One region of the Ornithinimicrobium pratense genome, then DNA from elsewhere that is predicted to be linked to it. Evidence: predicted binding sites of a transcription regulator. Region 1 holds the regulator's gene; the other holds the start of a gene.
What was found. The regulator HspR, encoded in region 1, represses chaperone genes until heat shock. The targets are predictions, from matches to a motif close to AAGTTGAGTCNNNNNGACTCAACTT.
Positions count from the first base shown of each region.

Region 1 (5,368 bases):
CGCCGGCATCTCGGTCAACGAGATCGACCACGTCGTCCTGGTCGGTGGCTCCACCCGGATGCCGGCCGTCGTCGAGCTGATCAAGAAGCTGACCGGCGGGAAGGAGCCCAACAAGGGGGTCAACCCGGACGAGGTCGTCGCCGTGGGCGCCGCCCTGCAGGCCGGCGTCCTCAAGGGCGACCGCAAGGACGTGCTGCTCATCGACGTGACCCCGCTGAGCCTGGGCATCGAGACCCAGGGCGGCATCATGACCACGCTCATTGAGCGCAACACAGCCATCCCGACCAAGCGCTCGGAAGTGTTCACCACCGCCAGCGACAACCAGCCGTCGGTGGGCATCCAGGTCTACCAGGGTGAGCGCCAGATCGCCGCGCACAACAAGCTGCTCGGCAACTTCGAGCTCACCGGCATCGCCCCGGCCCCTCGTGGCGTGCCGCAGATCGAGGTCACCTTTGACATCGACGCCAACGGCATCGTGCACGTCTCCGCCAAGGACCGCGGCACGGGCAAGGAGCAGTCGATGACCATCTCCGGCGGCTCGGCCCTGCCCAAGGACGAGATCGAGCGGATGATCAAGGACGCCGAGGCGCACGCCGAGGAGGACAAGGCGCGCAAGGAGGAGACCGAGCTGCGCAACACCGCCGAGCAGTTGGTCTACTCGACCGAGAAGTTCCTGGCCGACTCCGGCGACCAGGTCCCCGCCGACACCCGGGGTCCGGTCGACACTGCGCTGACCGACCTCAAGGACGCCCTGAAGGCCGACAGCGGCGCCTCCCTGGACGACATCAAGACCAAGATGGAGACCTTGTCCACCGAGTCCCAGAAGATGGGTTCGGCCATGTACGCCGCGCAGCAGCAGGACGGTGCGGCCGGCGGTGGCGCCGGATTCCAGGACGCGACCGGCGCGGCCGACGTCGACCCCAACGCTGCCGGCGGCTCCGGCGACGACGGTGACGTGGTCGACGCTGAGGTCGTCGACGACGAGGACACCAAGTGAGCGACACGGACAGGACCCCGACCGGCGGTCCCTCCGAGGAGGAGACTGCCGGGAAGGGTCCGGTGATCCGCGACAAGCGCCGCATCGACCCTGAGACCGGTCAGCCCCGGCAGGCTGCGGACCCGCAGCCGACCGTGCCGGAGGACGCCGGCGCGGTCCCTGGCGAGCAGTCCGGCCCCGGCGACGCCGGTGAGGCCGGCGGCCAGGACGACCCGCACCCCGACGCCCAACTGGCCGCTGAGCGGCTGGAGGAGATGCGGCGGATGCAGGCCGAGTTCGTCAACTTCCGCAACCGCACCCAGCGGGAGCGGGAGACGGACCGGACTCGCGCCACCGGCGCCGTGGTGGAGGCGATGTTGCCCCTGCTGGACGACATCCACTCCGCCCGGGAGCACGGCGACCTGGAGGAGGGCACGCCGTTCGCAGCCATAGCCGACAAGCTGGAGGCGACGCTTGGCCGCTTCGGCGTCGAGCGCACCGGATTCGTCGGTGAGCCCTTCGACCCGACGGTGCACGAGGCCCTCATGCACCTGCCGGCCGACGGCCCCGGCGTCGAGCTCCCCGAGGGTGCGACGGAGATGACGGTCGTCCAGGTCATGCAGCCCGGTTTCAAGATCGGCGACCAGGTCGTGCGGGCCGCCCGGGTGGCGGTCGCCGACCCCAGCTGACCCCGATGCGGGGCAGGCACGACATACCCGCTGACGAAGTGGGAGAGGATGACAGGGAGGTGAGGACCGCATGGTGAGCCAGGACTGGATGGACAAGGACTTCTACGCCATCCTCGGCGTCGAGAAGGATGTCGACGACAAGACGTTGAAGAAGACCTACCGCAAGCTTGCGCGGGAGTGGCACCCGGACTCCCGTCCGGGTGACAAGGCGGCGGAGCAACGTTTCAAGGACATCGGTGAGGCCTATGCGGTCCTCTCCGACCCCGAGAAGCGCAAGCAGTACGACGCCGTCCGCGCCATGGGCGGCGGTGCCCGCTTCACCGCCGGCGCCGGCAGCGCCGGCGGTGCCGGGGGTTTCGAGGACGTCTTCGCCCAAATGTTCGGCGGCGGTGGCGGTGCCCAGAACGTCCGCTTCGAGACCGGCGGCGGCGGCATAGACCTCGAGGACCTGCTCGGCGCCTTCGGCGGCGGCGGGTTCGGCGGTCAGCAGGGCTTCCCCGGGGGCTTTCCCGGCGGGAGCCAGGGCGGCTACGGGAGACGCGGTACGCCGCGGGGCCAGGACGTCGAGGCCCGCACGACCATCGACTTCAAGGCTGCCGTCAACGGCGACACCGTCACGCTGAGCAAGCCCGACGGCGGCACGGTCAGCACGCGGATCCCCGCCGGCGTCAAGGACGGCCAGAAGATCCGGTTGCGCGGCAAGGGCCTGCCCTCGCCCGTGCAGGGCGGCGAGCCGGGCGACATGTACCTGCATGTCACGGTGGCTCCCCACCCGGTCTTCGGGCGGGACGGGCTCAACCTCACCGTCGACGTGCCGGTCACCTTCGCCGAGGCCGCCCTGGGCGCGACCGTCCAGGTGCCCACGCTCGACGGCCCGCCCGTCAAGGTCAGAGTCGCGCCGGGCACCCCCTCTGGGCGCGTGCTGCGGGTCAAGGGCCGCGGCATCGCCGCCAAGAGCACCACCGGCGACCTGCTCGCCAAGGTGCAGGTCGTGGTCCCGCAGCGGTTGTCCGACAAGGCACGGGAAGCCGTGGAGGCACTCCAGGCCGAGGACGGCGGCGCGGACCCCCGGGCCGAGCTGCTGCGGCGGGCGGGGACGTGAGGGCGATGATCGACCGCGACACCCCCGTCTACGTGATTTCGGTGGCGGCGGAGCTGGCCGGGATGCACGCGCAGACGCTGCGCCAGTATGACCGGCTCGGCCTGGTCACCCCCTCGCGCACGCGGGGCGGCGGCCGGCGCTACTCCGCCCGCGACGTCGACCGCCTTCGCGAGGTGCAGCGCCTGTCCAGCGAGGGTGTGAGCCTGACCGGCATCCAGCGCATCCTCGACCTGGAGACCCAGGTCGAGGCGATGCGCACCCGGCTAGCCGAGCTCACCGCCGAGAACCACGCGCTGCGCGAGGCCGTGGGCCGCTCCCAGCGGGTCTTCGCTGCCGGTCGCACCGGCGAGGTGGTGGCGCTGCGCGCCGGCACCCGCCCGAGGGGCACCTCTGCCGGCACCGCACTGACCCTGTGGCGCCCCCAGGGCTGGCCTTTCGACGACTGACTCTGAACGAGCACGACCCACCGGACGCGCGTTGTGCACCACCCTGCAGGTGCACAACGCGCGTCCGTGTGTGACCGGGTCCGACCGTGGGCCGAGCTCACGTTCGACCGGGGGTTACTTGGCCTCCTTGCGAGCCACCCGCCAGCAGCCGACAGCCAGCGGGAGCAAGATCCACAGGGCGGACGAGGTGCCGATCTGCGCCCACTGCTCACCGGTCAGCGCCTCGTCGCCCAGCAGGCCGCCCTGGGCCATGCTCAGGTCGAACCAGGCGGCGTTCTCCCGCAGCCACGCGGTGGCCATGAAGACGAGGGGCGACAGGGCCGGCACCAGCACGTAGGCGACGATGCCCAGCGGCACGTTGAGCAGCAGCGCGCCGAAGGCGACGCCCATGAGCACGCCGAGGACCTGCATGACGACCAGGTGGCCGAGCAGGGTCCAGCCCATCGCGAGGTCGATCTCGCCGCCGTCGACGGCCAGCATCGAGACGGCGTGCGCGGCCATGGCCAGCCCGATCGACAACGCCAGCACGAGCAGTCCGAGCACGACAGCCGCGACCGTCTTGGCCAGCATGACCCGCATCCGCCTGGGCTCCTGGGTGAAGGTGATGAGCGCCGTCCGCTGGCCCCACTCGTTAGCCGCGGTCATGATGCCCAGGATCGGGATCAGGATGGCCTGGGGAATGTTGGCGGCGGCGAGCAGCGGGACCAGCCCGGTGCCGCTATTGCGGTTGCTCCACAGCGTGATGCCCATCACCAGGGCGGTGATGATCAGAATGGAGAGCAGCAGCCAGCGCCCTGCGCGGGTGTCGACCAGCTTGCGCAGCTCGACCGTCAGCAGAGTGGTGAACCCCACTCTCTTGACCGCCGTGAGCTGCGGGTATGCCCCGTCCTCCCCCGCGTGGTCGCTGTCGCGGTCGTCGTGGGAGCAGAGGATCCGGGGTGGGTGTCGGTGGTGGCCATCGGCTTCTCCTGGTCGGTCGTGGCGGTGTGGGTATTCGTCGGGCTCGGGCGGGGAAGACTCACGCCGCCGCCCCCTCGGTGACGCCCTCGCGCGCGTCGTCGGCGGTCAGCTGCAGGAAGATGTCCTCCAGCCCGCCATCGGAGGCGCTGCGCAGCTCGGTGACCAGCACCTGCTCGGCCAGCGCAAGCCGGGCGACCTCCTCCGCGGTCGCCGAGGTGACCAGGTCGCCCTGCGGACGGGCGGTGACCTGGTGCTCGGCGCGCTGCAGCGCCTCCGTGAGGCGGACGCGGTCGGGCGAGCCGACGATGGTGCCGCCCCCGCGCAACAGCTCCTCCTTCGTGCCCTGGGCGACGATCCGGCCCCGGCCGATCATCACCAGGTCCTGGGCGATCTGCTCGACCTCGTGCAGCAGGTGTGAGCTGAGCAGGACCGTGCCGCCGTCGGCGGCGTAGTCGCGCAGCAGCCCACGCATCCAGCGGATGCCGGCCGGGTCCAGGCCATTGGCCGGCTCGTCGAGGATGAGCACCTGCGGGTCACCGACGAGGGCGCCGGCCAGGCCGAGGCGCTGCCGCATACCCAGGGAGTAGTTGCCCACCCGGCGGTCCGCCTCGCGGGGCGTGAGACCGACCCGCTCCAGCGCGGCTTCCACGCTGCCGCGCGGCATCCCCGCCATCGCGGATGCCAGCGCGAGCGTCTCGCGGCCGGAGCGGCCAGGGTGCTGGGCGGTCGCGTCGAGCATGACACCGACGTGGCGGGTGGGGGTGGGTAGCGAGCGGTAGTCGCGGCCCAAGACCCGGGCGGTGCCGGAGGTGGGGGTGGTCAGGCCGACCATCATCCGCATCGCGGTGGACTTGCCCGCGCCGTTGGGCCCGAGGAAGCCCGTGACCCGGCCGGAGCGGGCGGTGAAGCTGATGTCGTTCACGGCGGTAAACGAGCCGTAGCGCTTGGTGAGGTTCTCGATCTGGATCATGGACCCAGCCTGCCCGCTGCCGGGGGTCCTCCACATCGGTCAGGGGTCGGCGCCACGGTCACCTTGGTCGGCAATTGAGGCCGCGAGTGCATACCGAAGTAGGGGGCGGCGCCGCCGAAGGGCGGTGGGTGGGGGTGCGGGCGCGACCTAGCATCGGGGTATGCCGCCCGCGTCCGCCAGCTCCCCCCTGCCGGGGGCTCCTGACGCGACGCCGGCCCCTGCCTC
Region 1 covers NZ_CP044427.1:262,884-268,251, forward strand. Annotated here, with positions in the region: gene dnaK (molecular chaperone DnaK) at 1-997, shown strand, start outside; gene FY030_RS16680 (nucleotide exchange factor GrpE) at 994-1,665, shown strand; gene FY030_RS01195 (DnaJ C-terminal domain-containing protein) at 1,736-2,767, shown strand; gene FY030_RS01200 (heat shock protein transcriptional repressor HspR) at 2,773-3,213, shown strand; gene FY030_RS01205 (ABC transporter permease) at 3,328-4,065, opposite strand; gene FY030_RS01210 (ABC transporter ATP-binding protein) at 4,232-5,143, opposite strand; gene FY030_RS01215 (sensor histidine kinase) at 5,304-5,368, shown strand, end outside.

Region 2 (5,368 bases), 130 kb from region 1:
CCTTCTTGGCCAGCAGCTCCTTGGCCGCCTGGGTGAGCTCCAGCGCCATGTCCTTGTCCTTGAGCCGCTCGTCGAGACGGGCGATCATCAGGTCCACGATCTGGACGATCTCAGCCTGGCTCAGCTGCGGGAAGACGATCGTGTCGTCCACGCGGTTGAGGAACTCAGGGCGGAAGTGCTGCTTGAGCTCATCGATGACCTTGTTCTTCATCCGCTCATAGCTGCTCTGGGTGTCGGGCCCGGCGGAGAAGCCGAGCGAGACCCCCTTGGCGATGTCGCGGGTGCCCAGGTTGGTGGTCATGATGATGACGGTGTTCTTGAAGTCGACGACCCGGCCCTGGCTGTCGGTCAGGCGACCGTCCTCCAGGATCTGCAGCAGGCTGTTGAAGATGTCCGGGTGGGCCTTCTCGACCTCGTCGAAGAGGACGACCGAGAACGGCTTGCGCCGCACCTTCTCGGTGAGCTGGCCACCCTCGTCGTAGCCGACGTAGCCGGGCGGGCTGCCGAACATCCGGGAGACGGTGTGCTTCTCGGAGTACTCGGACATGTCCAGGGTGATGAGCGAGTCCTCGTCACCGAAGAGGAACTCGGCCAGCGTCTTGGCCAGCTCGGTCTTGCCGACACCCGTGGGGCCGGCGAAGATGAACGAGCCGCCGGGGCGGCGCGGGTCCTTCAGGCCAGCGCGGGTGCGGCGGATCGCCTGGGACAGGCCGGTGATGGCGTCGTCCATGCCGATGATCCGCTTGTGCAGCTCGGCCTCCATGTTGAGCAGCCGGCTGGACTCCTCCTCGGTGAGCTTGAAGACCGGGATGCCGGTGGCTGCGGCGAGGACCTCGGCGATCAGCTCCTCGTCGACCTCGGCGACCACGTCCATGTCGCCGTTCTTCCACTCCTTCTCCCGCTCCGCCCGCGCCTGGGTGAGCTTCTGCTCCTCGTCCCGCAGCCGGGCCGCCTTCTCAAAGTCCTGGCCGTCGATCGCGGCCTCCTTCTCGCGGCGGGCATGGGCGATCTTCTCGTCGAACTCGCGCAGGTCCGGCGGCGCGGTCATCCGGCGGATGCGCAACCGTGCGCCCGCCTCGTCGATAAGGTCGATCGCCTTGTCCGGCAGGAAGCGGTCGTTGATGTAGCGGTCGGCCATCGTGGCGGCCGCGACGAGCGCCTGGTCGGTGATGGTCACCCGGTGGTGCGCCTCGTAGCGGTCGCGCAGGCCCTTGAGGATCTCGATGGCGTGCTTGAGCGTGGGCTCAGACACTTGGATCGGCTGGAACCGGCGCTCCAGCGCGGCGTCCTTCTCGATGTGCTTGCGGTACTCGTCCAGCGTTGTGGCACCGATGGTCTGCAACTCGCCGCGGGCCAGCATGGGCTTCAGGATGCTGGCGGCGTCGATCGCGCCCTCGGCCGCCCCGGCGCCGACCAGGGTGTGGATCTCGTCGATGAACAAGATGATGTCGCCGCGGGTGCGGATCTCCTTGAGCACCTTCTTCAGGCGCTCCTCGAAGTCACCGCGGTAGCGGCTGCCCGCGACGAGCGCGCCGAGGTCGAGGGTGTAGAGTTGCTTGTCCTTCAGCGTCTCGGGCACGTCGCCGCGGACGACGTCCTGGGCCAGACCCTCCACGACGGCGGTCTTGCCGACACCGGGCTCACCGATCAACACCGGGTTGTTCTTGGTGCGGCGGGACAGGATCTGCATGACCCGCTCGATCTCCTGCTGCCGCCCGATGACGGGGTCCAGCTTGCCCTCGCGGGCGGCCTGGGTCAGGTTGCGGCCGAACTGGTCCAGGACCAGCGAGCCCGCCTGCTGGCCCTCGGCGCCGCCAGAAGGGCCCACGCCGGCGCTGGCCGTCTCCTTGCCCTGGTAGCCGGACAACAGCTGGATGACCTGCTGCCGGACCCGGTTGAGGTCGGCGCCCAGCTTGACCAGCACCTGGGCGGCCACACCCTCGCCCTCCCGGATGAGGCCGAGCAGCAGGTGCTCGGTGCCGATGTAGTTGTGGCCCAGCTGGAGGCCCTCGCGCAGCGAGAGCTCCAGCACCTTCTTGGCCCGCGGGGTGAAGGGGATGTGGCCGGTCGGGCTCTGCTGGCCCTGGCCGATGATCTCCTGGACCTGCTGACGCACGGCGTCCAGAGAGATCTCCAGCGACTCCAGTGCCCGGGCGGCGACGCCCTCACCCTCGTGGATCAGGCCGAGCAGCAGGTGCTCGGTCCCGATGTAGTTGTGGTTGAGCATCCGCGCCTCTTCCTGCGCGAGCACCACCACCCGCCGTGCGCGGTCGGTGAACCTTTCGAACATTGTGGAGTCTCCTTCGGCCGAGTCGTCCTGCACGCCACTCTACGTTGCGTCTGGTGGGCACAACGTCGCCGTCGGTCGCTCGTGTTCCGCCCGGGCCGTCGTGTTCGCCTCCGGCGCAACGTGCAGGCAGACCCCGGCGTGGCGACCTTGGACGACCTAGCATGTGTCCCCACCCGCACCCGTTCAATGATCGTCGCGGCCCTGACCGCGCCGCGGTCAGCCGGCCTTCTTGGCCCGGCTTGACGTGCTCTTGCTCGCGGACGTCTTCTTGGCAGCGGCCTTCTTCGCAGTGCTCTTTGTGGCAGTGCTCTTCGTGGCCGCCGGTTTCCTCGCGGGGGTCTTGCTGGCCGTCTGCTCCTTCTCCGCGTCGTCGTCCTCCTCCTGCTCCTCGTCCGCATCCGACCCGGCCGCCGTGCCACGGCTCTTCTTGGCCCGGTCGACGGAGCGCTGCAGCGCGGCCAGAAGGTCCACCACCTCGCCGGACTCCGGCTCGTCCTCGGCGTCGGGGCTCTCGGTGACCTCGCCGCCCTCGATCTTGCTCGCGACCAGGGCCTCCACGGCCTCCTTGTAGTCGTCGACGTGCCCCTCAGGCTCGAAGTCGCCGGCCATCGACTCCACCAGCATCCGAGCCATCTCGACCTCGGCCTTCTTCGGCTCGCTGACCTCACCGAGGTGGTCGAGCTGGCCGGCGTCGCGGACCTCGTCGGGCCACAGCAGGGTCTGCAGCAGGATCGCATCGCCCATGACCCGCAGCACGGCCATCGTCATCCTGGTCCGCACCGAGACCGTGACCACAGCCACCCGGTCGGACTCGCGCAGCGCCTCACGCAGCAGTCCGTAGGCCTTGGCGCCCATCGCGTCCGGCTCCAGGTAGTAGGCCTTGTCGTACAGGATGGGGTCGATCTGGTCGGCAGGCACGAACCGGTCGACGCTGATCTCCTTGCTGCTGCGGTTGGGCAGGCTGGCCAGGTCCTCGTCGGTGAGGACCACGGTCTTGCCGTCGTCGGTCTCGTAGGCCTTGGCGATGTCCTTGTAGGCCACCTCCTCACCGTCGGCCTGGGCCACCCGCTTGTAGCGGACGCGGCTGCCGTCCGAAGCCCGCACCTGTCGGAAACTCAGGTCGTGATTCTCGGTCGCGGAGTAGAGCCGCACGGGCACGTTGACCAGCCCGAACGACACGGCACCCTTCCAGATCGCTCTCACGCCCACCAGGATGGACCCATGCGCCCCATGCTCGCCACCTCTGGTGACCCCCGGACCGGACCACCCACCGGCCCGGGCTGGGCGCACGAGATCAAGTGGGACGGCATCCGGCTGCTCGCGGAGGTGCGGGACGGGAGCCTGCGCCTGCTCACCCGTAGTGGCCGGGACATCGCCGCAGCCTTCCCGGAGCTGAGGGCTATCACGGGGGTGGGCCAGGACCTCCTCCTGGACGGCGAGGCAGTGGCAATGGTCGATGGTCGGCCGTCCTTCGGGCACGTGGTGGACCGCGTCCACACCGCCTCGCCCACCGTCGCGGCCCAGCTGGCCGCTGCCCGGCCGGCCACCTACATCGCCTTCGACCTGCTCCGCCTGGACGGTATGCAGCTCACCGGCCTGCCGTGGTCGGCCCGCCGGGCAGCGTTGGAGGACCTGCTCCTCGACGTCCCGGGGGTGCTCGTGTCCCCCGTGTACGACGACGGGGCCGAGCTGCTCGCCGCGACGGCAGACCAGGGCCTGGAGGGCGTGGTCAGCAAGCGCCGGACCGCCACCTACCTGGAGGGCGGGCGCTCCACCGACTGGCTGAAGTTCCCCCACCGCGACACCATGAGCGTCGTGATCGGCGGTTGGCGGGCGCAGACCGGCACCGCCACCCGGCTGGGGGCGGTGCACGTGGGGCTGCCCGCGCGAGACATCGAGGGTCGGCCGCTGCGGGACGGTGCCGGACGGCTGCAGCTGGTCTACGCGGGCCGGGTTGGCAGCGGGCTGGTCGGCCGGACCGGGCTCGCGCTGGCCGAGCGGCTGGCGCAGGTGCCGGACGCGCCATACCCGTTCACCGCGGCGATCCCGCGCGCGGAGGCGACCGCGTCCACCTGGCTGGAGCCGCAGGTGGTCATCGACGTCGCCTCGCTCGGGCTCACGCCCGGCGAGGGCCGACTGCGCCAGCCCAGCTTCCAGGGCGTGCGCGAGGACCTCACGCCGCTGGACCTGCTGGAGCTGCCGTGAGCAGCCAGAGCGTCAGCGTCGCCGGGCGGACCCTCAAGGTCTCCAACCTGGACAAGGTGCTCTACCCGAGCACCGGCACCACCAAAGGCGAGGTGCTCACCTACTACGTCACCCACGCCGAGCAGATCCTCCCCGAGCTGGAGGGGCGCCCGGTCACCCGCATCCGCTGGCCCGAAGGGGTGGAGAAGGCGCACTTCTTCGAGAAGAACCTGCCCTCGGGTGCCCCTGAGTGGCTGCCACGGGTGACGGTGCCGACCCCGGGATCCTCCCGCGGGCACTCCCACCTGACCTTCCCTCTGGTCACCGACCTGGCGGCTTTGGTCTACCTGGTCAACCTGGGCAGCCTGGAGCTACACGTGCCGCAGTGGCGGGTGGATGAGCAGGGTGAGCCCCTGCCGCCGGACCGGCTGGTGGTGGACCTGGACCCCGGACCGGGGACGGGCCTGGCGGAGTGCGCACGGGTCGCACTCATGGTGCGCGAGCGGCTGGAGGCGGTGGGGCTGAGCACCCGGCCGGTCACCAGCGGGTCCAAGGGAATGCAGCTCTACGCCGACCTCGAAGGCACCCGCACCTCCGAGGAGGTCAGCGCGGTCGCCAAGGCGCTGGCCGAGCAGCTGGCCGTCGAGCACCCCGACTTAGTGACGGCCAAGATGGCTAAGTCGCTGCGGCCCGGACGCATCTTCCTGGACTGGAGCCAGAACAACGGAGCGAAGACCACGATCTGCCCGTGGTCGCTGCGCGGCCGGCAGCGACCGCAGGTGGCCTTGCCCCGGACGTGGGACGAGGTCGAGGCGGCGACGACCGGCCAGGTCGAGCTGACCCAGGTCACGCTGGAGGAGGTGTAGCCGCCGGGCACCGCGGGGTCGGGCACTG
Region 2 covers NZ_CP044427.1:397,116-402,483, reverse strand. Annotated here, with positions in the region: gene FY030_RS01825 (ATP-dependent Clp protease ATP-binding subunit) at 1-2,290, opposite strand, end outside; gene ku (non-homologous end joining protein Ku) at 2,507-3,493, opposite strand; gene FY030_RS01815 (ATP-dependent DNA ligase) at 3,512-4,495, shown strand; gene ligD (non-homologous end-joining DNA ligase) at 4,492-5,340, shown strand.
Region 2: a site for HspR is predicted at 2,332-2,356, ahead of FY030_RS01825 (ATP-dependent Clp protease ATP-binding subunit). Genes of this name have one in related genera too.